Regions from separate parts of the Pseudomonas sp. GW821-FHT09A09 genome, predicted to be linked through region 2. Evidence: predicted binding sites of a transcription regulator. Region 2 holds the regulator's gene; each other region holds the start of a gene.

Region 1 (7,102 bases), on a different contig from region 2:
AAGCCCTTGCTGTGTTCAAAGTGGAACGGTTGGAACGGCACGAATACCGCGCACAACAGCAAGCCCGCCAGGTATTGCACCGGCAGTGTGCCCAGGGGGTTATCGGTGATGCGCTTTTGCATGATCGAACCAAAGGTCATGCTGGCCAGTGCCAACAGCCCGAACAGCATCCCTGCCAGAGACATGCCCGACATGCCGATGCCTTGGTAGACCACCATGATCAACCCCGCCAGGCCCAGCCCCAGGCCGAACATCCGGCGCCAGGAACGTTGGAGTTCCATCAGCACCACGGTGAGGATCGGTTGCACGCCCATGATGGTTGCCATCACGCCGGGCGTGACTTTGAGGTCGAGGGCCAGCAGGTAAAAAATCTGATAAGCCCCCAACAGCACCAATCCGGTTGCTGCCGCATACAGCAGGGGTTTGCCGGGGCGCGGCAACTTCAACTTGAGGATCGGCACCAAGATCACCAGGCCCGCAAGGGCGATGGCAAAGCGCATCAGCAGGAACGCAAAGGGTGACGCATGGGCCAAGCCCCACTTGGAGAAAATCGCCCCGCTGCTCCACAGCAGGACAAACAGGCTCGTCGAGGCCGCCGCGGCCACGGATTGTTTCGAAAGAACAGACATGGTTACCACCTGTCATCAGGCAAAAAAAGCCGATTCAGCAGACGCTGAAATGCATTAGGTTTTTTTCAGGCGGGCAGACGGGAACAGCAGCGCTGATCAGCCCGAAATGCCAACGCCCGGCGGTGATACGACTGCGTACACCGGCGTGCTGCTGACAGGAGGGGGGTAGTGACTGATCTGCGCAGGCTGCTTTTCCCCGCACGGCACGACCACAGCGTTGACCGCTGAATCGACTACCGCTATGCGCTTGGAAGCTGGCATGTGCTGATCTTTTTGAAGGGAGGAATGCCGCCCGACTATAACCAGCCGCAAACATATTTTGCAATAACTCCTCCGGGTCTTTTTGCGTGGAGGAGTTTTCATGCGGCGGCAAAACACCGGTCGCTATAATGCCGCCGGGTTTTTCCAAGGATTTCACATGATCGCTCTGCCCTGGCTGTACCTGGTGCTTCTCTCCATTGGCTACTCAGTGGCCTTGATCTACGGGCAACTGGGCCTGCTCGCGGCCGTCTCGGTCGGCCTGTTGCTGATCGCCGGCTACGCGGTGCGCCAGCAACGCACGCCCTGGGCGCGCTACCTCGGCCACGGTTTGTTCATCGTCCTGGCGCTGGGCCTGGCGATGCACTGGTTGCCGGGTTTCTACAACGGGCGCGGCATCGACCCGCAACGGTTGACCCCGGACGCCGTGCCGTTCTCGATGTACCTGAACCAGGACAAACCCCTGATCGGTTTCTGGCTGCTGCTGGCCTGCCCGTGGATCGTTGCGCGACGGACGTTGCGGCTGTCGATTTGCGTGGCGGCACTGGCGTTGGCCCTGACGGCTGTTGCAGCGCTAGGCGGGGCGGCGTTGCTGGGGATTATCAGTTGGGCACCAAAGTGGCCGGAACAGGCGTGGTTATGGGTGTTGAACAACCTGTTGCTGGTGACTTTGGTGGAAGAGGCACTGTTTCGCGGTTACATCCAGGGCGGCTTGAGCCAACGTTTCAAACACCTGCCGTATGGGGAGAACCTCGCACTCTTGCTCGCCTCACTGCTGTTCGGCATGGTGCACCTCGGCGCGGGCTGGCATTGGGTGCTGCTGGCGAGCATCGCCGGGGTCGGTTATGGCCTGGCGTACCGGTTTGGCGGGCTGGGTGCAGCGATTGCCACGCATTTTGGCTTGAATCTGCTTCACTTCGGGTTGTTTACCTACCCAATGCTGGCCGGCTGATTGCCCTCTGTAGGAGCGAGCTTGCTCGCGAAAAGCCCGTGAACGCCGCGTTTAACCATAAACCCTGCGTTATCGTTGGCGACCTTCGCGGGCAAGCCCGCTCCTACAGGGGTTATGTACCCAATGCTGGCCAGTCGATTGTTGCAAAAATAAGTTAAATAAACGCCTGACCCTGCCGATACCCCTTGAAAGCCTTGCGGATTGAACAATCATGCGTAATAACCAACCCGTTACCCAGCGCGAACGTACCTTCCCCGCTCAGCAACGGTTGATCTCCACCACAGATGCCAAGGGTGTCATCACTTACTGCAACGACGCGTTTGTCGAAATCAGTGGGTTCACCCGTGACGAGCTGATTCGTGCCCCGCACAATCTGGTGCGTCACCCGGACGTTCCGGCGGCTGTGTTCGCGCACATGTGGTCGACGCTCAAACAAGGCTTGCCATGGATGGGCATTGTCAAGAATCGCTGCAAGAGCGGTGATCACTATTGGGTTAACGCCTATGTGACCCCCGTTTTCGACGGCAACCAGGTGATCGGCTACGAATCGGTGCGCATCAAGCCCACCGCCGAGCAGATCCGCCGGGCCGAAGCGCTCTACCAACGCATCAACCAAGGCAAGTCTGCCGTTCCCCAGCGGGACAAGTGGCTGCCGGTGCTGCAGGACTGGCTGCCGTTTATCCTGGTCAGCCAATTGAGCTTCATGATCGGCGCGTCGCTGAATTCCCATTGGGGTTTCGCCCTGGCGGCGGGGTTGTCGGTGCCCTTGGGCCTGCTGGGCCTGAGCTGGCAGCAGCGCGGCCTCAAGCGCTTGTTGCGCCTGGCCGAGCAGACCACCTCCGACCCGTTGATCGCACAGATGTACACCGACAGCCGTGGCGCACAAGCGCGCCTGGAGATGTCGATCCTCAGCCAGGAAGCACGCCTGAAGACCTGCCTCACACGCTTGCAGGACACGGCCGAGCACCTGAACGATCAAGCCGCGCAGTCCAACACCCTGGCGCACAACAGCTCCAGCGGCCTGGAGCGCCAGCGCGTTGAGACCGAGCAAGTGGCCACCGCCGTCAACCAGATGGCCGCGACCACCCAGGAAGTCGCCAGCCACGTACAGCGCACAGCCGATGCGACCCAGGAGGCCAACCGCCTGACTGGCCGCGGTCGTGATATCGCCGGAGAAACCCGCGAGGCGATTCAGCGCCTGTCCGTTGCCGTGGGTGAAACGGGCGTGACCGTCACCCAGCTGGCTAAAGACAGCGATGAGATCGGCGGCGTGGTCGATGTGATCAAAGGCATTGCCGACCAGACCAACCTGCTGGCCCTCAACGCCGCCATCGAAGCGGCCCGTGCCGGTGAGATGGGCCGTGGCTTTGCGGTGGTGGCGGACGAAGTGCGCCAACTGGCGCAGCGCACCGCCGAATCCACCGGGCAGATCCACGCCCTGATCGCCAAGCTGCAGCAGACCGCCGCCGCCGCCGTGCAAACCATGGACGCCGGGCATCGCCAGGCCGAAGAGGGTGTGGCGCGGGTGATGGAAGCGGACCAGGCGTTGGTGGGCATCAGTGAAGCGGTGGCGCATATCACCGACATGACCACCCAGATCGCAGCAGCGACCGAAGAGCAAAGCTCGGTGGCCGAAGAGATCAGCCGCAACATCAGCACCATTGCGCTGTTGGCGGACCAGACGTCGGAGCAGGCGCTGAACTCGGCGCAGTTAAGTGAAGAGCTAACGCATACCGCCAATACCCAGTATTCGCTGGTAGAGCGGTTCAACCGGTAAATTGCTATCGCCGGCAAGCCGGCTCCTACAGGTTACGCGATCCTCTGTAGGAGCCGGCTTGCCGGCGATGACGGCCTAAAGGACAGCGAGAAACCCAGCCACTTTCACCGCCGCGGCCTCCAGGTGCTGCTCATGACTAAACCCCGACGCCTTCAACGGCTTCAAGTCATGATCCCCCGCCACCCGCCACATCACCTCGATACTCGGCGACAGCTCATACCCTTCCACCGCCGCCCGATTGCCCAGGGCATCCCGCTCACCCTGCACAATCAAAGTACGCGTCTTCAGCGCCACCAGATGCTCGACCCGTGGTTTCTCCGGTTTACCCACGGCATAAAACGGATACCCCAGGCACACCAACCCATCGGCACCCAACTCATCCGCCAACAAACTGGCCATGCGCCCGCCCATGGACTTGCCGCCAATCGCCAGTTTCCCAGCGACATGACGTCGCACCTGCGCATACACCTCACGCCAGGCGTCCAGCAGTTTCGGCGCCGGATTCGGTGGGCGCTTGCCGCCGTCCACACGGCGCTGGGCCATGTAGGGAAATTCGAAGCGAACCACGTTGACGCCATGCCCGGCAAGGCGTGCAGCCATGTCGTTCATGAAGGATGAGTCCATCGGCGCGCCGGCGCCGTGCGCCAAAATCAGCGTCACAGGCTCGCGTCCCGCAACGGACGAGGCAGCATCCCACAACCACCCGTGTTCCCGCACACACTGCGCCCATTGATCCCCGTCAATACTGGCCTTGTGCTCTTCTCCCATGCTTGCCTCGCTTTTTAGTCTGCCTATAACTCCAGCCCAAGTGCCGCATCTGCTTGGGTTGAACCGTGGATGGGGAACCATGAACACTACTTTAAGTACCGCCTATAACTACAAGGTGGTCCGCCAATTCGCCATTATGACGGTGGTGTGGGGCATCGTCGGCATGGGCCTCGGGGTTTTTCTCGCTGCCCAATTGGTCTGGCCTGCACTCAACTTCGATCTGCCGTGGACCAGCTTCGGCCGCCTGCGTCCGTTGCACACCAACGCGGTGATCTTCGCCTTCGGTGGCTGCGCGCTGTTCGCCAGCTCCTTCTACTCGGTGCAACGCACCTGCCAGACCCAGTTGTTCGCGCCGAAGATCGCCGCGTTCTGCTTCTGGGGCTGGCAACTGGTCATCCTGTTGGCCGCGATCACCTTGCCACTGGGCTACACCAGCTCCAAAGAATACGCCGAGCTGGAATGGCCGATCGACATCCTGATCACCATCGTCTGGGTGGCCTACGCCATTGTGTTCTTCGGCACGGTGATGAAGCGCACCACCAAGCACATCTACGTCGGCAACTGGTTCTTCGGTGCGTTCATCATCACCGTGGCCATCCTGCACATCGTCAATAACCTGGAAATCCCGGTCAGCCTGACCAAGTCCTACTCCCTCTACGGCGGTGCGACGGATGCCATGGTGCAGTGGTGGTACGGGCACAACGCGGTAGGCTTTTTCCTCACCGCCGGTTTCCTGGGGATGATGTACTACTTCGTGCCCAAGCAGGCCGAGCGCCCGGTGTACTCCTATCGCTTGTCCATCGTGCACTTCTGGGCGCTGATCACCCTGTACATCTGGGCCGGCCCGCACCACCTGCACTACACCGCGCTGCCGGACTGGGCGCAGTCCCTGGGCATGGTGATGTCGCTGGTACTGCTGGCACCGAGCTGGGGCGGCATGATCAACGGCATGATGACCCTGTCGGGCGCCTGGCATAAGTTGCGCAGCGACCCGATCCTGCGCTTCCTCGTCGTCTCCCTGGCCTTCTACGGCATGTCGACCTTCGAAGGCCCGATGATGGCGATCAAGACCGTCAACGCCCTCTCCCACTACACCGACTGGACCATCGGCCACGTACACGCCGGCGCCCTCGGCTGGGTGGCGATGATTTCCATCGGCGCGCTGTACCACATGATCCCAAAAGTCTTCGGTCGCGAGCAGATGTACAGCCTCGGCCTGATCAACGCGCACTTCTGGCTGGCCACCATCGGCACCGTGCTCTACATCGCCTCGATGTGGGTCAACGGCATCGCCCAAGGCCTGATGTGGCGTGCGGTCAACGAAGACGGCACCTTGACCTACTCCTTCGTCGAAACCCTGGTGGCCAGCCACCCTGGCTTTATCGTGCGGCTGGTGGGCGGCGCCATCTTCCTCAGCGGCATGTTCCTGATGGCTTACAACACGTGGCGCACCGTGCGTTCGGCGCAACCGGCCGAAGTCACCGCTGCAGCGCAGCTGGCCTGAGGAGTCTGTGATGAAACACGAAACGATTGAAAAGAACGTCGGCCTGTTGATGCTGCTGATGGTGCTCGCCGTGAGCATCGGCGGCCTGACCCAGATCGTCCCGCTGTTCTTCCAGGACGTGACCAACAAGCCGGTGGAAGGCATGAAGCCCTACACCGCGTTGCAACTGGAAGGCCGCGACATCTACATCCGCGAAGGCTGCGTGCAGTGCCATTCGCAAATGATCCGCCCGTTCCGCGCCGAGACCGAGCGCTACGGCCACTACTCGGTGGCGGGCGAAAGCGTGTGGGACCACCCGTTCCTGTGGGGTTCCAAGCGCACCGGCCCGGACCTGGCCCGCGTCGGCGCACGCTACTCGGACGACTGGCACCGCGCCCACTTGTACAACCCGCGCAACGTGGTGCCCGAGTCGAAAATGCCGGCCTACCCGTGGCTGGTCACCGCCCCAGTCGACAGCAGCCACACCGAGACCAAGTTGAAAGTGATGCGCACCCTCGGCGTGCCGTACACCGACGACGACATCAGTGGCGCCGTGGCCAGCCTCAAAGGCAAGACCGAGATGGACGCGCTGGTTTCTTACCTGCAAGTGCTCGGCACTGCCATCAAGAGCAAGAGGTGAGCCATGGGATTTGAATTCGATGCAGGCACCATCCGCGGCCTCGGCACGCTGGTGGTCGCCATCGCCTTTATCGGCCTGTCGCTGTGGGTGTTCAACAACCGGCGCAATGCGGAATTCGAGCAGGCACGCCTGCTGCCGTTCGCCGATGAACCGTCCCCATCCGACGCTCAAGAAGAGCCTGCAACAAGGAGCAATCGGCCATGACCCTATTCTGGAGTACATGGATCTGCGTACTGACCCTCGGCAGCCTGATCGGCCTGACTTGGCTGTTGATCGGCACCCGCAAGGGCGAGACCAAGGGCAGCGTGGACCAGACCATGGGCCACGCCTTCGACGGTATCGAGGAATACGACAACCCGCTGCCCCAGTGGTGGTTCATGCTGTTCGCCGGCACCCTGGTGTTTGCGGTCGGCTACCTGATCCTCTACCCGGGCCTGGGCAACTGGAAAGGCGTGCTGCCGGGCTATGAAGACGGCTGGACCCAGACCAAGGAATGGGACAAGGAAATGGCCAAGGCCGACGCCAAGTTCGGGCCGATCTTCGCCAAATTCTCGGCCATGCCCCTGGAAGAAGTCGCCAAGAACCCGCAAGCGCT
Region 2 (7,891 bases):
GTCCAGCAATTGATGGGTTTGCTGGGCAAAGCCTCGCCAAAACTCGCCGAAGAACTGGTGCCGGGCGTGCTGTCGCTGTCGCAATTGCTCAAGGTGCTGCAGGCGCTGCTGGCCGAGCAAGTGCCGGTGCGCGACATCCGCAGCATTGCCGAGGCCATCGCCAACAATGCCGCCAAGAGTCAAGATACTGCCGCCCTGGTGGCCGCCGTGCGCGTCGGATTGTCGCGTGCAATCGTGCAAAGCATTGTAGGGATTGACTCCGAGCTGCCTGTGATCACCTTGGAACCAAGGTTGGAACAAATATTGCTCAATAGTATTCAGAAGGCAGGACAAGGCCAGGAAGAGGGCGTTCTGCTGGAGCCAAGCATGGCTGAGAAGCTGCAGCGTTCGTTGATCGAAGCCGCGCAGCGCCAGGAAATGGCAGGCCAGCCGATCATTCTGCTGGTGGCCGGCCCCGTCCGAGCGATGTTGTCGCGATTTGGGCGCCTGGCAGTACCGAATTTGCACGTTTTGGCTTATCAGGAAATTCCTGACAACAAGCAAGTGACTATCGTCGCGACAGTAGGGCCCAACGGCTGAGGGTAGTGGGTTATGCAAGTTAAGCGTTTTTTCGCCGCCGATATGCGTCAGGCCATGAAACTGGTTCGTGATGAATTGGGCGCCGACGCCGCGATTATCGGAAACCGCCGCATTGCCGGTGGTGTCGAGCTGACGGCTGCCCTGGATTACACCCCCCAGGCGCTGGCGCCGCGTGTGCCGAACATGGAACTCGAAGACGAGCTGCGCAAGACCGCTTCGCGCATTGTGTCGGCCCAGGCTGAACTGAGCATGCGTGGCGACAGCGATGCCACCACCAATCGCCAACTGTTCGCCGGCCTGCCGCTGACCGCTGCCGAGCCGCTGGTAGAGCCGACCTTCAAAGAACCACCGCGTCCTGCTGCGCCAGCCCCGGCCCCCGCAGTCGACCCGCGTGTGTTCGACTCGATGCGTTTTGAACTCAATGGCCTGCGTGAGCTGCTGGAAGTCCAGCTTGGTTCGCTGGCGTGGACCCAGCTGCAAGGCAGCAAGCCGCAACAGGCCAACCTGTGGCGCCGCCTGCAACGTATCGGCTTGTCCGGCCCGTTGTCCCGCGACCTGCTGGCCCTCACCGCCGAAGTCGAAGAGCCTCGCCAGGCCTGGCGCATGTTGCTGGCCCACCTGGCGCGCATGATCGTCACCCCGGAAATCGAGCCCCTGGAAGAGGGCGGTGTGATCGCTATGGTCGGCCCTGCCGGCATGGGCAAGACCACCACCCTGGCCAAACTGGCCGCGCGTTACGTGCTCAAGTACGGCGCGCAGAACATCGCGCTGGTGAGCATGGACAGCTACCGTATTGGTGCCCAGGAACAGCTCAAGACCCTGGGGCGTATCCTCAATGTATCGGTGACCCACGTCGACCCGGGCCAGTCCCTGGCCAATGCCCTCGACCCCCTGTTGCGCAAGCGCGTGGTGTTGATCGATACCGCTGGCCTGCAAGCCAGCGACCCGGCGTTGCGCATGCAACTGGAAAGCCTGGCCGGGCGTGGCATCAAGTCGAAGAATTACCTGGTGCTTGCAACCACCAGCCAGAAACAGGTTCTTACCGCTGCGTATCACAGCTACAAGCGCTGCGGCCTGGCCGGTTGCATCCTGACTAAACTCGATGAAACGGCGAGTCTGGGCGAGGTGTTGAGCCTGGCCATCAGCCACGAATTGCCGGTTGCCTACCTGACCGACGGGCCGCGGATCCCGGATGATCTGCATCTGCCGCGCCGTCATCAGTTGGTCAGCCGTGCAGTCAGCGTGCAAATGCAAGAAGAGCCTAGCGAGGAAGCGATGGCCGACATGTTCGCTGACCTTTACCACAACCCGGCAAAACGGGTCGGTTGAGGGCAGCATGAACACCGTGAAATGTATCTACATCGATGGTCTGCAAGCGTTTCACGCGGCCAAGCCATGTAGCCTGCGTCTAAGCAAGACAAGGTAAAGAAATAAAATGGGCAGCATGCATCCCGTACAGGTGATCGCGGTGACCGGCGGCAAAGGTGGCGTCGGGAAAACTAACGTGTCAGTGAATTTGTCCCTGGCCCTGGCAGAGCTTGGCCGTCGCGTCATGCTGCTGGATGCTGACCTGGGGTTGGCGAACGTCGACGTTCTGCTGGGGCTGACACCCAAACACACCCTCGCCGATGTGATCGAAGGCCGTTGTGAGCTGCGCGATGTGCTGCTCCAGGGCCCCGGTGGCATTCGGATCGTGCCGGCCGCCTCGGGCACCCAGAGCATGGTGCACCTGAGCCCGGCGCAGCATGCCGGCCTGATCCAGGCCTTCAGTGATATCGGCGACAACCTCGACGTGCTGGTGATCGACACCGCCGCCGGGATCGGCGAGTCCGTGGTCAGCTTCGTGCGCGCGGCGCAAGAAGTGCTGCTGGTGGTCTGCGATGAACCCACCTCGATCACCGACGCCTACGCCCTGATCAAACTGCTTAACCGTGACTACGGCATGAACCGCTTCCGCGTGCTGGCCAACATGGCCCAAAGCCCGCAGGAGGGGCGAAACCTGTTCGCCAAGTTGACCAAGGTCACGGATCGCTTCCTCGATGTCGCCTTACAATACGTCGGCGCAGTTCCTTATGACGAGTGTGTGCGCAAGGCCGTGCAAAAGCAGCGTGCGGTCTATGAAGCGTTCCCTCGTTCGAAGTGCGCACTGGCGTTCAAGGCCATTGCCCAGAAGGTCGATACCTGGCCGTTGCCCGCCAACCCGCGGGGGCATCTGGAGTTTTTCGTCGAGCGATTGGTGCATCAGACGAGCGCAGGACCCGTGCTATGACAGCGACTGGCTACAACGCGTACAAGAAGTCTGCCCGTGACAGCCAGGGCGAGTTGATCGAGCGCTACGCGCCGTTGGTCAAGCGTATCGCCTATCACCTGCTGGCACGCCTGCCGGCCAGCGTCCAGGTCGAAGACCTGATCCAGGCCGGCATGATCGGCCTGCTCGAAGTGTCGACCAAATACGACGCGAGCAAGGGTGCAAGTTTTGAGACGTATGCGGGTATCCGTATCCGTGGCGCGATGCTCGACGAAGTGCGCAAAGGCGATTGGGCACCGCGTTCGGTGCACCGCAATACGCGCATGGTCAGTGATGCAATTCGCGCAATTGAAGCAAAAACCGGTCGTGACGCTAAAGATCATGAAGTTGCGGCCGAACTCCAATTGAGTCTCGATGATTACTACGGGATTTTGAACGATACCTTGGGCAGCCGCCTGTTCAGTTTCGACGACCTGTTGCAGGACGGCGAACACGAAGGGCTGCACGAGGACGGCGCGAGTGCACATCTCGAGCCGTCGCGTGACCTGGAAGATGAACGCTTCCAGGGCGCGTTGGCGGACGCGATCGCCAATTTGCCGGAGCGTGAGCGACTGGTGTTGGCGCTGTACTACGACGAAGAGCTGAACCTCAAGGAAATCGGTGAGGTCCTGGGGGTCAGCGAGTCGCGTGTCAGCCAGCTGCATAGCCAGTGCGCAGCCCGCTTGCGGGGGCGATTGGGAGAGTGGCGAGCGCGCTGACAGGCAGTGTGGGGACACTGCAGACGCTACCGTGAAAGCCCACGCTTTCGCGGGTTCGTACCGTGGTGCCCTGGGCAGTCCTTTTTGTGTAACGCCTGTTGATTGAAATGGCGCGTCCAGGTGCTGGGCGCGTTTAAGACTGCTTGGAGGTCGAATTGGACAAGAACATGAAAATCCTCATCGTTGATGACTTCTCAACGATGCGGCGGATCATAAAAAACCTGTTGCGTGATCTTGGGTTCACAAACACGGTCGAGGCGGATGACGGCATTACGGCGATTCCGATCCTCAACAGCGGGAGCATCGACTTTCTGGTAACCGACTGGAACATGCCGGGCATGACCGGTATCGATTTGCTGCGCCACGTGCGTGCTGATGAAAAACTGCGCAGCCTGCCTGTGCTGATGGTGACCGCCGAAGCCAAGCGTGAGCAGATCATCGAAGCCGCCCAAGCCGGGGTAAACGGTTACGTGGTCAAGCCATTCACTGCGCTGGCCTTGAAAGAGAAGATCGAGAAAATCTTCGAACGCATCGGTCATTGATGCTGCCACGGGGGAGCTATGGAGCATAAAGAAACGTCACAGGGAGACTTCGAGTCGACCCTGAAAAAGCATGCTCACCAGTTGGTCGACAGCCTTGAAAAAGGCCAGTTTGGCGACGCGGTGCAGTTAATCCATGAGCTCAACCAGACCCGTGACCGCGGCCTGTACCAGGAAGTGGGCAAGCTCACGCGCGAGCTGCACAGTGCGATCGTCAATTTCCAGATTGACCCGCACATGCCCCAGGCCGAAGAGATTTCGCAAATCACCGATGCCACCGAACGCCTGTCCTACGTGGTCAGGCTGACTGAGGCGGCGGCCAACCGCACCATGGACCTGGTGGAGAACGCCACGCCCCTGGTCAATGGAATGGCCAATGAAGCCCAGGCCCTCAGCGTTGACTGGGGCCGCTTCATGCGTCGGGAAGTGGGCGCGGAAGAGTTTCGTGAATTGGCGCGTCGGGTCGACGGCTTTTTGTCGCGCAGCGAGCAGGAAAACCGCACGGTTTCCAGCAACCTCAACGACATTCTGCTGGCCCAGGATTACCAGGACCTCACCGGCCAGGTGATCAAGCGTGTGACCCAATTGGTCACCGAAGTGGAAAGCAACTTGCTCAAATTGGTGCTTATGGCAGGCCAGGTTGACCGCTTTGCCGGTATCGAACATGACCGCGCAGCGATCCTCTCGGAAAAAGATCCACAAAAACATCTCGCCAAGGGTGAAGGTCCGCAGATTCATGCCGATAAACGTGAAGACGTTGTATCGGGTCAGGATGATGTTGATGACCTGTTATCCAGTTTAGGCTTCTAAGGAGCACCCACATGAGCTTCGGCGCCGATGAAGAAATCCTTCAGGATTTCCTTGTAGAGGCCGGCGAAATTTTAGAGCAACTGTCCGAACAACTGGTCGAGCTGGAAAGCCGACCGGATGATGCGAACCTGCTCAATGCAATTTTTCGCGGTTTTCACACTGTAAAAGGGGGCGCCGGCTTCCTCCAGCTCCATGAGCTGGTGGAGTGCTGCCACATCGCCGAGAACGTGTTCGACATCCTGCGCAAGGGTGAGCGTCACGTTGACTCGGAATTGATGGACGTGATTCTCGAAGCACTGGATGCGGTCAACGGCATGTTCAGCGAAGTGCGCGACCGTGCACCGATCACTGCCGCCACTCCGGAACTGCTGGCCGCCCTGGCGCGCCTGGCAGAACCTGCCGACACCTCGGCCGCACCCGTTGCGGCTGCGGCGCCCGAGCCTGTAGTGGAAGCCGAGCCGGACGTGACGGACAGCGAGTTCGAACAGCTGCTCAATTCCCTCAGTGCCGTCAAGGCCGAGGCTGAGGCCCCGGCTGCTGCGGCGGCTGAAGTCGCAGCGCCGACCAGCGAAGACATCACCGACGCAGAGTTCGAGTCACTGCTCGACCAATTGCATGGCAAAGGCCAGTTCGCGGCTGACGCCGTGGCGCCTGCCGCCGCGCCAGAAGCGCCGGCGGCCTCCGCCAACACCGACATTACCGACGACGAATTCGAAGCGTTGCTCGACCAACTGCACGGCAAGGGCACCTTTGTGGCCGACGCCTTGCCGGAAGTCGCTGCAACCGCCGCCGCGCCTGCCGCCAGTGCCGCGCCGGCCGATGACGGGCTGATTTCCGATCACGAGTTCGAGTCCCTGCTGGACGAATTGCACGGCAAAGGCAAGTTCTCCGAAGTGGCCCCGGCCGCTGCGGTAGCAACGGCCGCACCGGTAGCTGCCAAAGCCGCCGCGCCTGCTGCCAAGCCCGCCCCGGCCCCTGCGGCCACTGCTGCACCTGCGCCTGCACGGACGGCTGCCGCGCCGGTGGCCGACAAGCCGGCCAGTGAAGCCGAAACCACCGTACGGGTTGATACCGCACGCCTGGACGACATCATGAACATGGTCGGCGAGCTGGTGCTGGTGCGTAACCGCCTGGTGCGTCTGGGCCTGAGCAGCGGCGATGAAGCCATGCAAAAGGCCGTGTCGAACCTGGACGTAGTGACCGCCGACCTGCAGACCGCCGTGATGAAAACGCGGATGCAGCCGATCAAGAAAGTCTTCGGCCGCTTCCCGCGCCTGGTCCGCGACCTGGCACGCCAGCTCAAGAAAGAGATCAACCTGGAACTGGTGGGTGAAGAAACCGACCTCGACAAGAACCTGGTCGAGGCCCTGGCCGACCCGCTGGTCCACTTGGTGCGCAACGCTGTCGACCACGGCGTGGAAACCCCGGAAGAACGCGAAGCGTCGGGCAAATCGCGCAATGGCAAGGTGATCCTGGCCGCCGAGCAAGAAGGCGACCACATCCTGTTGTCGATCACCGATGACGGCAAGGGCATGGACCCGGCGATCCTGCGCAATATCGCGGTCAAGCGTGGCGTGATGGACAAGGATGCCGCCGACCGCCTGACCGACACCGAGTGCTACAACCTGATCTTCGCCCCGGGCTTCTCGACCAAGACCGAGATCTCCGACGTGTCCGGCCGTGGCGTGGGCATGGACGTGGTGAAGACCAAGATCAGCCAGCTCAACGGCTCGATCAACATTTACTCGACCAAGGGCCAGGGCTCGAAGATCGTGATCAAGGTGCCGTTGACCTTGGCGATCATGCCGACCCTGATGGTGATGCTGGGCAACCAGGCGTTCGCCTTCCCGCTGGTCAACGTCAACGAGATCTTCCACCTCGACCTGTCGCGCACCAACGTGGTGGACGGCCAGGAAGTGGTGATCGTGCGCGACAAGGCGTTGCCACTGTTCTACCTCAAGCGCTGGCTGGTGGCATCGGCCAAGCATGAAGAGCAGCGCGAAGGCCATGTGGTGATTCTCTCCGTGGGCACCCAGCGTATCGGCTTTGTGGTCGATCAACTGGTGGGCCAGGAAGAAGTGGTCATCAAGCCTTTGGGCAAAATGCTGCAGGGAACCCCGGGCATGTCGGGTGCGACCATCACCGGTGACGGCCGGATCGCGCTGATTCTCGATGTTCCGAGCATGCTCAAGCGTTACGCCGCTCGGCGTATTTGATTCTGGTGGGGCAGGGCGGTATTGCCCGCCCCGCCTAACGGAGTGTTTATGGCAGTCAAGGTCCTGGTGGTGGACGATTCGGGTTTCTTCCGCCGCCGCGTCTCGGAAATTCTTTCCGCCGATCCAACGATCCAGGTGGTCGGCACGGCCACCAACGGCAAAGAGGCGATTGATCAAGCCATTGCGTTGAAGCCGGACGTGATCACCATGGACTACGAGATGCCGATGATGGATGGCATCACCGCAGTTCGGCACATCATGCAGCGCTGCCCGACCCCGGTGTTGATGTTCTCCTCGCTGACCCACGAAGGCGCCCGGGTGACCCTGGATGCGCTGGACGCCGGCGCGGTGGACTTCCTGCCGAAGAACTTCGAAGACATCTCGCGCAACCCCGAGAAGGTCAAGCAGATGCTGTGCGAGAAGGTGCACAGCATTTCCCGCAGTAACCGTCGCAGCCTGTTCAGCACCCCCGCGCCTGCGCCAACCCCGGCTCCCGCAGCGGCCCCGACCAGCGCGTTCGGGCGTCCTGCGCCGGCACCGGTTGCGCGTCCTGTTGCGCCTGCACCGGTGCGGGCTGCTGCGCCGGCTGCCGCTCATTCGCCTGCGCCCAAGCGCAAAGCCTACAAGTTGGTGGCCATCGGCACGTCCACGGGCGGCCCGGTTGCCCTGCAACGTGTGCTGACCCAGCTGCCGGCCAACTTTCCGGCGCCGATCGTGCTGGTGCAACACATGCCGGCCGCG
Region 3 (7,891 bases), on a different contig from region 2:
GCTGTGGCGATATGTTCCAGGGACGACGAGGCTTCTTGCATCGAGGTGCGGCCGATGCGGGTTTGCTGGGCATTTTCCTGGGCCAGACGTTCGGTGTTGCCCATGTTGTCGGCAATGTTCAGCGAGGTGGCACTGAACTCTTCCACTGCGCCGGCCATGCTGGTGATCTCGCCGGATTGCTGTTCCATGCCTTCATAAGCACCACCGGACAACCCCGACAAGGCCTGTGCCCGGCTATTGACCTCTTCCGCCGCCTTGCGGATATGCGAAACCATGGTCGACAAGGCTTCACCCATCTGGTTGAAGCTGCGCGCCAACTGGCCGATTTCATCATGGCTGGCCACGTTCAAACGGGCGCTCAAATCACCGGCGCCGAGGGCTTCGGCCTGGCGCACCAAGTCACTCAATGGCTGCAGTTTGCTGCGCAGCAGCCAGACCGCCGCGCCGACCGCCAACAGCATCGCCAGCACGCTGCCGATCACCAGGCGAATACCCACCGCCCAGGTGACTGCGCGGATCTCGGACTTCGGCATGCTTGCCACCACCGACCACGGGCCGCCTTCGAACGGTACCGAGACGCTGTAGAAGTCTTCGCTCTTGTCGCTCCAGAAGCGGCCTTCACCGGGCTTTTTCGCCAGGTCGAGCATCACCGGGATCGCTTGATCCAGTGCCTGCACACCCGCCGGTGGCACCAGCCAGTGTTTCTGCTCGTCCAACAGCGCCAGCGAGCCGGTCTGGCCGATACGGAAGCGCTTGAGGTTGTCGAACTGGGCCTTCTGCTCGTCGGTGTAGTCAAAGCCGATGAACAACACGGCGATGACCTTGCCACTGGCGTCACGCACCGGGGTGTACTGGGTCATGTAGGAGCGGTCGAACAGCACGGCCCGGCCCACATAGTTCTGTCCGGTCAGCAGGCGCTGGTACGCCGGGTGTTGGTGGTCGAGCACGGTGCCGATGGCCCGGTTGCCGTCCTGCTTGGTCAGCGAGGTGCTGATGCGGATGAAGTCTTCGCCGCTGCGCACGAATACCGTGGCCACGCCGCCGGACATCTGCTTGAACTCGTCCACTTCATCAAAGTTGTTGTTCAGCACATCCTCGCCCAGGTACAGGCTTGGGGTTTGCACGCCGGCCACGGTGACTGGCCGGTCTGCACGCACACTCAAGCCGGCGCCGAAGCGCTTCTCGAACAGCCCGCTCAAACGCTGAGTACTCTCGCGCAAGGTGCTGTGGAAGGTGTTGAGTTGGTCGGCCAGCAAACGCGCCTCGCTGGCCAGGTGCTCCTCGCGGGTGTCGAGGTTGGCCGAGTCAAGGGAACGCAAAGCGAAGACGGTACTGCCGCTGATGACGACAGCCAAAATAACGGCCAAGGCGAGGCCTAGTTGGGAGGCGATCCGAGCGCGAGGTTGAGACATGACAGCTCCTGGCCGAGGCCAGGATCATCCTGATCTCATAGCGCTGCTCGGCAAATTATCTGGTGGGAAACGTTGGTGCACGATGGTTCCAACACACCTTCTTCGGCGGGCCTGGGCAATACTTGAGCGATTCACAGGGGTATCGCGCAAACGATTGCACGAACGGTAGTCCGCGCATCAGTCGAGGCGCTGCACCTGAGGCAATTCCATCGCCTTGACTTCGCCTTGAAGAAACTCCGCCAACCGCCGCAAGCGTTCACCTCCGGGGCGGGTTTTCGGCCACACCAGGTAATAATTTTCGCCACTGGCCACGGCGGTGGGCCACGGCAGGCTCAACCGCCCTTGCGCCACGTCCTCGGCCACCATCAGCAGGTCGCCCATGGACACTCCATAGCCCCGCGCGGCGGCGATCATGCCCAGTTCAAGGGTATCGAACACCTGCCCGCCCTTGAGCGACACCTGGGACGACAAGCCCATGCGCTCCAACCAATTGCGCCAGTCGCGCCGATCGGGCGTGGGGTGCAGCAGCTCGGCGGTGGCCAGGCGCGCCGCATCCCAAGGGCCGTCGTCGAGCAGGTTGGGCGCCCCCACTGGAATCAGCAATTCCGGGAACAGGTAGCTGGCTTCCCAATCGGCTGGAAAATGCCCGTAGCTCAGCAGCACCGCACAATCGAATGGCTCCTGGTTGAAGTCCACCTCGTCCACACTCATCCACGCACTGGTCAGTTGCACCTCGTTGCCCGGCTGCAAGGCGCGGAATCGACTGAGACGCGCCAGCAGCCAGCGCATGGTCAGGGTCGAGGGTGCCTTCATGCGCAGGATGTCATCTTCGGCATTCAGGGTATGGCAGGCCCGCTCCAGCGCGGCAAAGCCTTCACGCACGCCGGGCAGCAGCAGGCGCGCCGCCTCGGTGAGTTGCAGGGTCCGCCCGCTGCGCTGGAACAGGCGGCAGGCAAAATGCTCTTCCAGCGTGCGGATGTGCCGGCTGACCGCGCTCTGCGTGATCGACAGCTCCTCGGCGGCGCGCGTGAAGGAGTTATGCCGGGACGCGGCCTCGAATGCACGCAAGGCATAAAGCGGAGGAAGGCGGCGCGACATAAGGAAAACTCCTACAAGGCAATCCGGCACCCTAGCAGAATCTATAAGTATGAGTATTAGTCATGCGAACGATCGCTTTTATCCTTTTGTGTAATGCGCCAGGAGCGCCGAGAATCAACCCTTCCCCAACCCTCTGACTTTTTGAGTGTGATGATCATGCAGCATCCGGCGCGTACCGAACTCTGGGCCATTCTGCGGCTGTCAGGGCCGTTGATTGCCTCACAGTTGGCGCACATGCTGATGGTGCTGACCGACACCCTGATGATGGCCCGCCTGAGCCCTGAAGCCCTGGCCGGTGGAGGCCTGGGCGCGGCCAGCTATTCCTTTGTGTCGATTTTCTGCATCGGCGTAATTGCTGCCGTGGGCACCCTGGTGGCCATTCGGCACGGCGCGGGCGATATCGAAGGCGCCACCCGCCTGACCCAGGCCGGGCTTTGGCTGGCGTGGCTGATGGCGCTGGTGGCGGGCTTACTGCTGTGGAACCTCAAGCCGCTGTTGCTGATGTTTGGCCAGACCGAAGCCAACGTGCACTCGGCCGGGCAGTTCCTGACGATCCTGCCGTTCGCCCTGCCGGGTTTCCTCAGCTTCATGACGCTGCGCGGTTTTACCAGCGCGATTGGCAAGGCGCAGCCGGTGATGGTGATCAGCCTCGGCGGTGCGGTGGCCAACTACCTGCTCAACCATGCACTGATCGAAGGCATGTTCGGCCTGCCGAAACTGGGGCTGATGGGCATTGGCCTGGTCACCGCCCTCGTCGCCAACAGCATGGCCCTGGCGCTGTGGTGGTACATCCGCAGCAACCGGACTTACGTGGCCTACCCGCTGGGCAAAGGCCTGTTGCGCCTCAACACCCAGTATTTGCGCGAGCTGTGGCGCCTGGGCCTGCCGATTGGCGGCACGTACGCGGTGGAAGTCGGGCTGTTTGCCTTCGCCGCGCTGTGCATGGGCACTATGGGCAGCACACAGTTGGCGGCGCATCAGATTGCCCTGCAGATCGTGTCGGTGGCCTTCATGGTGCCGGCCGGCATGTCCTATGCGGTGACCATGCGCATCGGCCAGCATTACGGCGCCGAGCAGTTGCTGCAGGCACGCCTGGCCGGGCGTGTGGGTATCGGGTTTGGCGCGGCAGTGATGCTAGGGTTTGCAGCGGTACTGTGGCTGTTTTCCGATCCGCTGATCGGACTGTTCCTCGACCATAACGACCCCGCCTTCCACGACGTGATCGTGCTGGCTGTCAGCCTGCTGGCGGTGGCGGCCTGGTTTGAACTGTTCGACGGCGTGCAGACCATCGCGATGGGCTGCATCCGTGGGCTGAAGGACGCCAAGACCACCTTCCTGGTGGGGTTGGGTTGCTATTGGTTGATTGGCGCGCCGTCGGCGTGGTGGATGGCCTTCCACCTGGGCTGGGGCCCGACCGGGGTGTGGTGGGGGTTGGCCCTGGGCCTGGCCTGCGCGGCCATCAGCCTGACGTGGGCATTCGAAGCGAAGATGAAACGCATGATCCGCAAGAACCCTGCGACTCAAACTGAATTTGGGGCCATGCAACCTGAATAGAGGATGTACCCGATCAATGTAGGAGCTGGCTTGCCGGCGATGACGGTATACCAGACAACTCATCTGGCGCTGAAATTCCGCCATCGCAGGCAAGCCAGCTCCCACAGTTTTATCCGCGTTGTGTCAGACGGCAGCGGCGCAGATCAGGATTATCTGCCTGAAGAAGCTGGGGATCCACCGGTTCAATTGTGGGAGCTGGCTTGCCTGCGATGGCGGTGTGTCAGATAACTCATCTGGTACTGATACACCGCTATCGCCGGCAAGCCGGCTCCTACAGTTGATGGGGTTTGCAATTCAACCGAGAAGGGCTTGTTGGCCTTTGCCGAAGGTCAGGTACTCCACCAGCTCCGGCAACGGCAACGGCTTGCTGATCAGGTAGCCCTGGGCCTGGTCGCAGCCAAACAAACGCAACAGCGCCAGTTGCTCAGGGGTTTCCACGCCTTCGGCCACCACTTCCAGGTTCAGGTTGTGGGCCAGGTTGATCATCGCGTGCACCAGCTTGCGGTTCTCTTCACGCTCCTCCATGCCGCCGACGAAGCTCTTGTCGATCTTCAACAAGGCAATCGGCAGGCTGTTGAGGTGCACGAACGAGGAGAACCCAGTGCCGAAGTCATCCAGAGAGAAGCGCACACCCAGGCGGCCGAGCGCGTCCATGGTCTGCTTGACCAGGTCACTGCGGCGCATCACGGCGGTTTCGGTCAGCTCGAACTCCAGCCATTGCGCTTCCACACCACGCTCGGCAATCAGCCGGCTGAGGGTGGAAAGCAACTGGCTGTCCTGGAACTGACGGAACGACAGGTTGACTGCCATGTGCAACGGCGGCAGGCCGCGCTCGCGCAAGTCCTGCATGTCACGCAGCGCCCGGGAAATCACCCAGTAGCCCAAGGGCACGATCAGGCCGCTCTGCTCGGCCAGGGGCACGAACTCACTCGGCGGCAACAGGCCGCGCTCGCCATGGCGCCAGCGCACCAGGGCTTCCAGGCCGACGATATGCCCGTCGTCCAGATCCAGGCGCGGTTGGTAATGCAGTTCCAGCTCATCACGGCGCAGGGCGCGGCGCAGCTCGCTTTCCAGGTCGGCCAGGCTGCGCGCGTTGCGGTTGATGCGTTCGTTGAAGATATGAAAGGTACAGCCCTGGGTGCTCTTGGCTTGCTGCATGGCGATATGCGCGTGCCACATCAGCGGGTCGGCACCGGCGCGGGCGCGGGCATGGGCCACGCCCAGGCTGCAGCCGATCAGCAGGCTCTCGCCATCCACCCAATAGGGTTCGGCCATGACTTCGGTGATGCGCTCGGCCATCCATTCGGCGCGCTGGGGGGCACGGCGGGTGTCGATCAGCAGGGCGAATTCATCGCTGCCAAGGCGTGCCAGTTGATCCCCGGCCTCAAGCTGGCTTTTGAGACGCGAGACCACTTGCAGGATCAGCCGGTCACCGGCCTGGTGGCCGAGGGCGTCGTTGGCGTGGCGGAAGTTGTCGAGGTCCAGGTGACCGAGGGCCAGGCCGCGGCCTTCGTTCTCGGCCAGCCGTGCTGCCAGCAGGGTCTGGAAACCCTGACGGTTGGCGATACCGGTGAGCGGGTCCTGTTCGGCCAGACGCTGCAAGGTGTTTTCCAGCACGCCCCGCTCGCGCACATGGCGCAGGCAGCGGCGCAATGTATCGGCATCCAATACATCACGGATCAACCAATCGCTGACACCGAGGGGAGAAACCAGCGGCTCCTGCTCCAGCAGCAATACACAAGGCAAGCTGCAGCGGCCCGGGCCAGGTTGCAGGTGGGGGGTGGTCAATAGCACGGCACCGTGGTCGTCATCGAACAGACGGCTCACGGAATCCCAATTTGGCGCGCTGATCAGCACAGCCCCATCGCCCATCGGCGCCAGGCACTCGCGCAATAACGCTGCCCACGCTGGCTCATCGGCCAGTAGCAGCAAACGCAAGGGTTCGACAGGCGTAGACAAGCTAGCTCCCTAGACTCTGCAAGAATTCGTTGGCGGCGGGCATTATGACGTGCGGTCTGATAATCACCAATGATAGGGGTTATCAAATACGCCGATTACAAACAATAGTCGCAAATGCCCGTACATCCTGCGGCAAAGTATCAAAACCGGCAAATTTAGATCGAGTGGTACGTCACACTGTCGTTCTGACAGAGCAGAATCCTGCGAGCCTGTTAAAATGCCCGCCCTTTTGAATAACGACTCCTAAAATTCTGTATGTCCCGACTCAACCCCCGGCAGCAAGAAGCCGTGAACTACGTCGGCGGCCCTCTATTGGTGCTCGCCGGTGCAGGCTCCGGCAAGACCAGCGTGATCACCCGCAAGATCGCGCACCTGATCCAGCAGTGCGGCATCCGCGCCCAGTACATCGTCGCCATGACCTTTACCAACAAGGCGGCGCGGGAAATGAAAGAGCGCGTCGGCACCCTGCTCAAGGGCGGCGAAGGCCGTGGCCTCACCGTGTGCACCTTCCACAATCTGGGCCTGAACATCATCCGCAAGGAGCACGTGCGCCTGGGCTACAAGCCCGGTTTCTCGATCTTCGACGAGACCGACGTGAAGTCGCTGATGACCGACATCATGCAGAAGGAATACGCAGGCGACGACGGCGTGGATGAGATCAAGAACATGATCGGCGCCTGGAAGAACGACCTGATCCTGCCCGCCCAGGCCCTGGAAAATGCGCGCAATCCCAAGGAACAGACGGCCGCCATCGTCTACACCCACTACCAGCGCACGCTCAAGGCGTTCAACGCGGTGGACTTCGACGACCTGATCCTGCTGCCCGTAAAGCTGTTCGAGGAACACGCCGACATCCTCGAAAAATGGCAGAACAAGGTGCGCTACCTGCTGGTGGACGAATACCAGGACACCAACGCCAGCCAATACCTGCTGGTGAAAATGCTGATCGGCAAGCGCAACCAGTTCACCGTGGTAGGTGACGATGACCAGTCGATCTACGCCTGGCGCGGCGCCCGCCCGGAAAACCTGATGCTGCTCAAGGACGACTACCCGTCCCTGAAAGTGGTGATGCTGGAGCAGAACTATCGCTCCACCAGCCGCATCCTGCGTTGCGCCAACGTGCTGATCTCGAACAACCCCCACGAGTTTGAAAAACAACTGTGGAGTGAGATGGGCCATGGCGACGAGATCCGCGTAATCCGCTGCCGCAACGAAGACGCTGAAGCCGAGCGCGTGGCCGTGGAAATCCTCAGCCTGCACTTGCGTACCGACCGGCCCTACAGCGATTTCGCGATCCTGTATCGCGGCAACTACCAGGCCAAGCTGATAGAGCTGAAATTGCAGCACCACCAGGTGCCGTATCGCTTGTCGGGCGGCAACAGCTTTTTCGGACGCCAGGAAGTCAAGGACCTGATGGCCTACTTCCGCCTGATCGTGAACCCGGACGACGACAACGCCTTCCTGCGCGTGATCAACGTGCCGCGCCGCGAGATCGGCTCCACCACCCTGGAAAAGCTCGGCAACTACGCCACCGAGCGCAAGATCTCGATGTACGCCGCCACCGACGAGATCGGCCTGGGCGAACACCTGGACACGCGCTTCACCGATCGCTTGTCGCGCTTCAAGCGCTTTATGGACAAGGTGCGCGAGCAGTGCGCCGGCGAAGACCCGATCAGCGCCCTGCGCAGCATGGTCATGGACATCGACTATGAAAACTGGCTGCGCACCAACAGTTCCAGCGACAAGGCCGCGGATTACCGCATGGGCAACGTCTGGTTCCTGATCGAAGCGCTGAAGAACACCCTGGAGAAAGACGAAGACGGCGAGATGACCGTCGAAGACGCCATCGGCAAGCTGGTGCTGCGCGA
Region 4 (7,891 bases), on a different contig from region 2:
CGATGGGCTTGTCACGGTACTCACTGAGCAAAGCCAGCTCGCTATCAATCTCTTCAAAACGGGGCGCGATCACCCGCAGTAAATGCTCACCGGCCTCGGTCGCCGAGACGCTGCGGGTGGTGCGGGCCAACAAACGTACGCCAAGGCGATCTTCCAACTGGCGCATGGCGCGGCTCAAAGCCGGTTGCGACATCCCTAGCCGGGCAGCCGCACGCGTGAAGCTACGCTCCTGGGCCACGATGGCGAAGATGGCCAGTTGGTCGTAGCGTTCGGTGGTCATTGATGCGAGCCTGGTATGAGTAGGAAGCCGATTATGCCGCTTTCTGTAGGAGCCGGCTTGCCGGCGATGGCGTCGACGGGTTGCGACTGATGCACTGCGTTGTTTGCATCGCCGGCAAGCCGGCTCCTACAGGGGAGCGCGCTTATTGATGAAACCGCCGGCCCAACGCGTCCAGCCGCACCGCAATCACCGGCAACTGCTCACTGCTCCTGGCCAGCAACTCCACGTCGTCCGCCGTGCTCTGGGCAATGCCTTGCACCGCCTGCAACCGCCCCACAATCTCCAGGTTCGCTGAAGTCTGCTCGCGCGTCGTACTCACGATCCGCCCATTCAGCTCATCGATATGCGCAATGTCATTGCCCACGGCTTGCAGCATATCCACCGCGACTTGGCTGTCTTCCACGCACCGCTCTACGCCCTGGCGGCTGTCGTGCATGGCTTCCACGGCTTGGCGGCTGCCGTGTTGCAAGCCTTCGATGATGGTCTTGATTTCCTGGGTGGAAACGGCGGTGCGTTGGGCCAGGCTGCGCACTTCGTCGGCGACCACGGCGAAGCCGCGGCCTTGTTCGCCGGCGCGGGCGGCTTCGATGGCGGCGTTGAGGGCGAGGAGGTTGGTCTGGTTGGCGATGCTGTTGATCACTTCGAGCACGGTGCCGATCTGTTCGGCCTGTACCGCCAGGCCTTCCACGGTTTGGTGGGTGCCGTTGAGGCGGGAGGCCAATTGAGTGATTTCGTGTTGCGCACGGCCAACACTTTGCTGGCCGCGCACGATTTGCTGGCTGGCCTTGCCCGCGTGCTCGACGGCTTGTTCGACGTGCACGGCGATGTGGCCCATGGCGTCTTCCATGCGCTGCATCGAGCCGGTCATCTGAGTGATTTCTGCCAGCTGGTGCCTCGCACCTTTTTCCAGGGTGCCGCTGGCACTGGCCAGTTCCTGGCCCAGCTGGCCGAGGCCGTGGGAGTCGCGGGTGACGCCATCGATCAGGTGGGTGATCTGCTGCAGGAAGTGATCAAAGCGCTTGGCCAGGGACACATGCACCTTGCCTTCGCCCTGGCTGGTCTGGGAGGTGAATTGCGAGGTGACCGCCAGCATTTTTTCGAGCATTTCCTGGCTCTCGACCGCTTCGGCCTGGCTGTGCACGGCGAGGTAGAGCAGGGCGACGGTTTCCATCACCACGTAGAACGCGTGCACGAACACCATGCCCCAGCCGCCGTGATGGTCCATCACAAACACCGGGAAGCCCTGATGCTGCAAGGCATGGAACACCACGTGGTGCACGGCGATGGTGAGGGCGGCCACCAGGATCGGCAGCCAGTCGCGGTAAAACGTGAGCACCGCCAGCAAGGCGAAGATGCCGAAGTGGGATTCGATCACGCCCTGGGCCTGGTTGATGTGCAGGGCGGCCATGACCATCAGGCCTGCGCCGAGTGCGCAGCGCATCACGCGGGTGCCTGAAAGGGCACGGTAAAGCGCGGTCAGCACGACAGCGGTGCCGCCGCCGATGATCACCGCTTGCAGCAAGGTGTCGTGCCAGAACGCCAGGCCAATGGAGAACAAAAACATCAGCCAGATCAACGCCAGCATGATGCGGTCGGCTTTGCGGTAATGCTCGAGAAAACGCGTACGGACAGGCATGCAGGCTTACTCCATGTAATCGTAAGAGGATCTGGCGTGCGCGGAGCGAGTGTTCGGATTCAATACTGCAAGTCAGTTATCGGCCTGGTCGGGTAGGACTTTAAACGGGCCAGGCGCTGTTCGAAGCCTTAGCGCCCCGCAATCGCCACCCGACTCGTCGCCTTCACTTCCTTCAACGCCAGGCTCGACTGGATCGACGCAATCCCCAGCTGCCGGCGCAGCACGTTCTCGACAAATTCGCTGTAGCTGTCGAGGTCCTCGGCGAGCACCTGCAGCAGGTAATCCGCATCGCCAGTGATCTTGTGGCACGCCAGCACCTGGGGCAGTTCGCGCATCACCGCCTCGAACGCGTCCGGCGCCTGGTCGGCGTGGATGGCGAAGCGCACGTGCACGAACGCCAGGATGTTCAGCCCGAGCAGCTTGCGATCGAGGTTGGCCTGGTAGTCCTTGATCACGCCTTCTTCTTCCAGGCGCTTGCGGCGACGCCAGCATGGCGTGAGGCTCAGTGACAGGCGTTCGCTGAGTTGGGCATTGGAAATACTGGCGTCTTCCTGCAGCAGGGCGAGGATGGCGAGATCGGTGTCGTCAAGAGCGACCTGTTTGGTTTTATTTTTCATTTATCAGCGCCGCGAGGGTAAGAAGTTCCGAATAAGCTAACAATGGTGGAAGTAAAAGCAAAGAAAGCCCGGCGCCGCCAGAACAAAATAGACCCTGTCTTTTACTGGCGGAACCTCAGCAATGTTGACTGTTTTTAGTGATGACCACCGTTTGCACCATGGCACCGAATTGAAAGATGGCGTGCTCAAACCCTCGTTCGAACAACCCAGCCGCGCGGACACGGTGCGTGACCGGGTACAACGGGTGGGACTGGGCGAGATCATCGTGCCGCGCACCTTCGACCGCGCCTGCTACGTCAATGCCCACAGCGAACGCTATGTGACCTTCCTCGAAACCGCCTGGGCCGAATGGACCGCCATTGGCCGCAGCCATGACGCACTGCCGCTGGTGTGGCCGGTGCGCGACCTGGCCAACCAGCAGGTGCCGGAGTTCATCGATGGCAAGCTGGGCTTCTTCGCCATGGACGCCGGCTCGCCGATCACCCGCACCACCTGGAACGCGGTGAAAACCAGCGCGGATATCGCACTGACTGGCCTGGCGCTGATCGATGAAGGCCAGCACAGCGCCTTCGCCCTGTGCCGTCCACCTGGGCACCATGCGGCACGCGAATACATGGGCGGTTATTGCTACCTCAACAACGCCGCAATTGCCGCGCAACAGGCCATCACCCAGGGCGCCAAGCGCGTGGCGGTGCTGGACGTGGACTTCCACCATGGCAACGGCACGCAGAACATTTTCTATGATCGCCCCGACGTGATGTTCATCTCGTTGCACGGCGAGCCGAGCGTGTCCTATCCGTACTTTTCCGGCCATGCCCACGAGCGCGGTGCCGGGGCGGGAGAGGGCTTCAACCTCAATTACCCGTTGCCGAAAAACACCGATTGGGCCAGTTACCAAGTCGCCTTGCTTGACGCCTGTCGGCAATTGAAACACTTCGCCCCCGAAGTGCTGGTGATTTCCCTGGGCGTCGACACCTTCAAGGACGACCCCATCAGCCACTTCTTGCTCGACAGCCCGGACTTCATCGCCATGGGTGAACTCATCGCCGGTGTCGGCGTGCCAACGCTGTTCGTGATGGAGGGCGGCTACATGGTCGATGAGATCGGCATCAATGCCGTCAACGTGCTGCATGGCTTCGAAAACAAGAGCGCCTGAGCGCCACCGTTCAATCCTTTTTTCTGCCAAAACTCAAAAACATAACAAGAGGTTTTGTGATGAAAACAACCACGCCCGGGCTTGCCGAAAAGCCTGCGTTGCAACGCACCCTGAGTAACCGCCACATCCAGCTGATGGCCATGGGCGGTGCGATCGGCACGGGCCTGTTCATGGGTTCGGGCAAGATCATCGCGTTGTCCGGCACCTCGATCCTGCTGATCTACATGATCATCGGGTTGTTCGTGTACTTCGTGATGCGCGCCATGGGCGAGTTGCTGCTCTCCAACCTCAACTTCAAGAGTTTTGCCGACTTTGCCGGTGCGTACCTGGGGCCGCGCGCGGCGTTTTTCCTGGGCTGGTCGTACTGGTTGAGCTGGAGCGTGGCGGTGGTGGGGGATGCGGTGGTGGTCGGCGGGTTCTTCCAGTACTGGTTCCCGCACGTGCCAGCGTGGATGCCGGCCGTGGGCATGTTGCTGACGCTGTTTGCGCTGAACGTGCTCACGGTCAAGCTGTTTGGCGAAGTAGAGTTCTGGTTCGCGATTATCAAGATCATCGCCGTGGTCACTTTGATAAGTGTGAGTGCGGTGCTGATTGCCAGCTCCTTTGTGTCGCCCACCGGTGTGACTGCCTCGCTGGGGCATTTGCTCGATCAACAGGCGGCGTTCCCCAATGGGTTGTTCGGCTTCTTTGCCGGGTTCCAGATGGCGATCTTTTCTTTCGCTGGCACCGAATTGATCGGCACGGCAGCGGCCGAAACCCGCGCACCGGAGAAGACCTTGCCCAAGGCGATCAACTCGATTCCGCTGCGCATCATCCTGTTCTATGTGCTGGCCCTGGCGTGCATCATTGCGGTCACCTCGTGGCAGCAGGTGTCGCCAAGCAAGAGCCCATTCGTGGAATTGTTTTTGGTGGCGGGGTTTCCGGCGGCGGCGGGTATCGTCAACTTCGTGGTACTGACCTCGGCGGCGTCGTCGGCCAACAGTGGCGTGTTTTCCGCCAGCCGCATGCTGTTCGGCCTGGCGGACCTTGGGGATGCGCCGGGGATCTTCCGACGCCTGTCCACCCGCAGCGTGCCGTTTATCAGCCTGGCGTTTACCACGCTGTTGATGTTGCTGGGGCTGGTGTTGCTGTTCGTGGTGCCGGAGGTGATGACCGCGTTTACGATCGTGTCGACGGTCTCTGCGATCCTGGTGATTTTTACCTGGTCGACTATTCTCGCCTCCTACATTGCCTACCGTAAAAAACGCCCGGACCTGCACGCCAAATCCCTCTACAAAATGCCCGGTGGTGTGCCGATGGCGTGGTTCTCCCTGGGGTTCCTGGCGTTCGTGCTGTGCCTGCTGGCGTTACGCCCGGACACTCGATTGGCACTGTGCGTGATGCCCGCGTGGTTTATCTGGCTGGGGATCGCCTACCAACTGTCGCACTTTCGCCAGCGTTTTAACCGGCGAGTGGCAGAGAGCAGGGCGCTATAGTTGTTTTTACACAGCGCTACGTTTAATCATGCGCGGCATTTCCTAACCTATAAGTCAAGAAAAGGACGCTCCCCATGAAAGTCAGTGCACGCAACGTATTCAAAGGCCAGGTCAGCCAGGTTCAGGACGGTGCGGTCAACGCCGAAGTTGTCCTGACCCTGCCCGGTGGTGAGCAACTGGTGGCAGTCGTAACCATGGAAAGCGTGCGCAACCTGGGCATCGCCGTCGGCAAAGAAGCCGTGGCGCTGATCAAGGCGCCGTGGGTGATGCTGATGACCGAGTCCAGCGACATTCGGCTGTCGGCACGTAATTGCCTGGAAGGCAAAGTGTTGAGCGTCAACGATGGCGCGGTCAACGCTGAAGTGGTGATCGAGCTGGCCGGTGGATCCAAGGTGTATTCCATCGTCACCCGCGATGCGGTGGCCGAGCTGGGCTTGGCACCGGGCGTGAGTGCCACGGCCGTGATCAAGGCCTCGCACATCATCCTGGGCGTGCCGGCCTGACGAGAAACGCAGAGGTCCGGTGACACCCGGACCTCCGCGCTCAAGGCGCCAGTTTGGTGAACACGTAGTCCCGATCTTTCACCAAGGCCTGGTGGCAGGCAAAGCACGTCTCGTGCTGGGCCTGGTCCACCGGCTTGCCATTGATGAACCGCCCGAAGCCCCAGCCGCCGGTGGCGGCGTACTTCTTCGAATCCTTGACCATGAACTGCACCGTGGTGGCCGCGCCGGGAATGGAGGCTGTCTTGAAGTCCGGTGACTGTTCGTGTTTCCACGCCAACTTGGCCAGTACCGTGCCATCGGGGAAAGGCAACTTGCCTTCCCGGTAGGCCTTGAGCGCAGCACTGTTGCCCAGCACCACGCGCAGCTCGTTCAACGGGTCGGCTTCCTGGGCGGGCGCCACCAGTTCCCATTGGCGGTAGCCGTCGGGAATGGTCACGCCGTAGATCGGCGAGGCGTTGTCGTCGGCGAACACCCACGGGCTGGCCGAGCCGACCAGCGCAATGACGGCCATGCACAGGCGCTTCATCACAGGTGGTCCGCGTCGATCACCGCCTTGGCAAACGCCTCGGGCGCCTCCTGCGGCAGGTTATGACCGATGCCACCGTTGATCAGGCGGAACTGATATTTGCCGGTGAAACGCTTGGCGTAGTCCTCTGGTGCCGGATGGGGCGCGCCGTTGGCATCGCCTTCCAACGTGATGGTGGGTACACCAATGGACGGCGACTGCGCGAGTTTCTGCTCCAGCGCCTCGTATTGGCTTTCGCCCTGGACCAGGCCCAGGCGCCAGCGGTAGTTGAAGACGGTGATGGCCACGTGATCCGGATTTTGCAGGCCTTTGGCGCTGCGGTCGAAAGTGGCGTCGTCGAATTTCCACTGGGGCGAGGCGGTCTGCCAGATCAGCTTGGCGAAGTCATGGGTGTTTTTCTGGTAGCCCGCTGCGCCGCGCTCGGTGGCGAAGTAGAACTGGTACCACCATTGCAATTCGGCTTTTGGCGGCAAGGGGTTCTTGCCGGCGGCCTGGTTGCCGATCAGGTAGCCGCTGACCGATACCAGTGCTTTGACCCGCTCCGGCCACAGTGCCGAAACGATATCCGCCGAGCGCGCGCCCCAGTCATAACCGCCCAGCACGGCTTGCTTGATCTTCAACGCATCCATGAAATCAATCACGTCCTGCGCCAGCGCGGCGGGCTCGCCATTGCGCAGGGTTTTATCAGACAGGAAGCGCGTGTCGCCATAGCCCCGGGCATACGGCACTAGTACGCGGTAACCCTTGGCGGCCAGCAGCGGAGCCACGTTGGCGTAGCTGTCGATGTCGTAGGGCCAGCCGTGCAGCAGGATGACCACCGGGCCTGTGGCCGGGCCGACTTCGGCATAGGCCACATCCAACTGGCCGGCCTTGACGTGTTTAAGCGTGCTGAAGGCCGATTGGCTGACGGGCGCCGGAATGTTGATTTCGGGCATCTCGGCATGGGCTACGCCCAGGGCCCCGAACTGCAACAGCGCAAAGGCCAGAAAGAGTGGGCGTTTGGAGCGAGGGGTCAACTGAGTGTGCATGGCGAGCCTCCTGCGGCTTGATGTGTGCCTGGTGCTCAGTTGAACGCTGCGCTGTATCTGGCCTGTTTCAGAAAAGCCGCTGAATTAAAGGCGGTGTATCACAGCGGGCTCTGTACACACTGCGATACAAACCTAGAACGCCATTCTCAGTCCCACGGTACCTTCGCGCCCGTTGAGGGCGTTGCTGTCCAGGTTGCGGTTGTAGCCAACTTCACCATAGAGGCTGACGCCTTCGGCCACGTTCAGGGTGGCGCCGAGCTTGAGGTCCAGGGTGGTGGACTGCTGTTCGGTGTCGATGTCGGTGACGTCGTTGAACCGCACCGTATGGGTCCCGGCGCTGGCGTGCCAGACATTGACACGTGCGTAGGGCTGCACAGGCAAGCCGCTGACTTGGTAGTTGCCTCGCAGCCTGGCGCCCAAGCGGGTGACCAGGTTTGTGTCCGAGTGGAAGGTGACCTCGGAGAAACCGTCGTTCTGGTTATCCAGGCGCGTACGGTCAACGATGACTTGGGCCTGGGGCTCCAGCTCCCAGTGGCTGCTGACCGGGAATGGCCATCCCGCTTCGGCTGAAGCCAACAGGTTGCTCCCCCCGGTTTTCATCTTCACGCCCCGGTCGGACGTGTTGTTACCGTTGAAGCGGGTGCCCATCAACACCAGGTCCAAATAGGCG

Evidence for each region. The regulator FliA, encoded in region 2, starts transcription of late flagellar genes. The targets are predictions, from matches to a motif close to CTAAAGTTTNNNNNNNNNNNGCCGNTAA.
Region 1: AC07OV_RS15545 (methyl-accepting chemotaxis protein) is a predicted target of FliA. The motif match lies at 1,994-2,021, and genes of this name have one in related genera.
Region 3: AC07OV_RS14725 (methyl-accepting chemotaxis protein) is a predicted target of FliA. The motif match lies at 1,512-1,539, and genes of this name have one in related genera.
Region 4: AC07OV_RS01565 (methyl-accepting chemotaxis protein) is a predicted target of FliA. The motif match lies at 1,993-2,020, and genes of this name have one in related genera.

Annotation. Positions count from the first base shown of each region.
Region 1 is NZ_JBWKPU010000015.1:90,074-97,175, reverse strand. Features, by position in the region: gene AC07OV_RS15555 (DMT family transporter) at 1-629, opposite strand, end outside; gene AC07OV_RS15550 (CPBP family intramembrane glutamic endopeptidase) at 1,048-1,839, shown strand; gene AC07OV_RS15545 (methyl-accepting chemotaxis protein) at 2,051-3,616, shown strand; gene AC07OV_RS15540 (alpha/beta family hydrolase) at 3,692-4,384, opposite strand; gene ccoN (cytochrome-c oxidase, cbb3-type subunit I) at 4,464-5,888, shown strand; gene ccoO (cytochrome-c oxidase, cbb3-type subunit II) at 5,899-6,507, shown strand; gene AC07OV_RS15525 (cbb3-type cytochrome oxidase subunit 3) at 6,511-6,711, shown strand; gene ccoP (cytochrome-c oxidase, cbb3-type subunit III) at 6,708-7,102, shown strand, end outside.
Region 2 is NZ_JBWKPU010000035.1:9,120-17,010, forward strand. Features, by position in the region: gene flhA (flagellar biosynthesis protein FlhA) at 1-579, shown strand, start outside; gene flhF (flagellar biosynthesis GTPase FlhF) at 592-1,908, shown strand; gene fleN (flagellar synthesis regulator FleN) at 2,015-2,848, shown strand; gene fliA (RNA polymerase sigma factor FliA) at 2,845-3,585, shown strand; gene AC07OV_RS24650 (chemotaxis response regulator CheY) at 3,753-4,127, shown strand; gene AC07OV_RS24655 (protein phosphatase CheZ) at 4,146-4,934, shown strand; gene AC07OV_RS24660 (chemotaxis protein CheA) at 4,946-7,150, shown strand; gene AC07OV_RS24665 (protein-glutamate methylesterase/protein-glutamine glutaminase) at 7,199-7,891, shown strand, end outside.
Region 3 is NZ_JBWKPU010000014.1:88,919-96,809, forward strand. Features, by position in the region: gene AC07OV_RS14725 (methyl-accepting chemotaxis protein) at 1-1,412, opposite strand, end outside; gene AC07OV_RS14730 (LysR substrate-binding domain-containing protein) at 1,590-2,510, opposite strand; gene AC07OV_RS14735 (NorM family multidrug efflux MATE transporter) at 2,661-4,064, shown strand; gene AC07OV_RS14740 (putative bifunctional diguanylate cyclase/phosphodiesterase) at 4,359-6,023, opposite strand; gene rep (DNA helicase Rep) at 6,279-7,891, shown strand, end outside.
Region 4 is NZ_JBWKPU010000002.1:17,429-25,319, reverse strand. Features, by position in the region: gene AC07OV_RS01570 (LysR family transcriptional regulator) at 1-280, opposite strand, end outside; gene AC07OV_RS01565 (methyl-accepting chemotaxis protein) at 423-1,916, opposite strand; gene AC07OV_RS01560 (Lrp/AsnC family transcriptional regulator) at 2,045-2,533, opposite strand; gene AC07OV_RS01555 (histone deacetylase family protein) at 2,655-3,689, shown strand; gene AC07OV_RS01550 (amino acid permease) at 3,749-5,164, shown strand; gene AC07OV_RS01545 (TOBE domain-containing protein) at 5,239-5,667, shown strand; gene AC07OV_RS01540 (cytochrome P460 family protein) at 5,708-6,178, opposite strand; gene AC07OV_RS01535 (alpha/beta fold hydrolase) at 6,193-7,221, opposite strand; gene AC07OV_RS01530 (autotransporter family protein) at 7,354-7,891, opposite strand, start outside.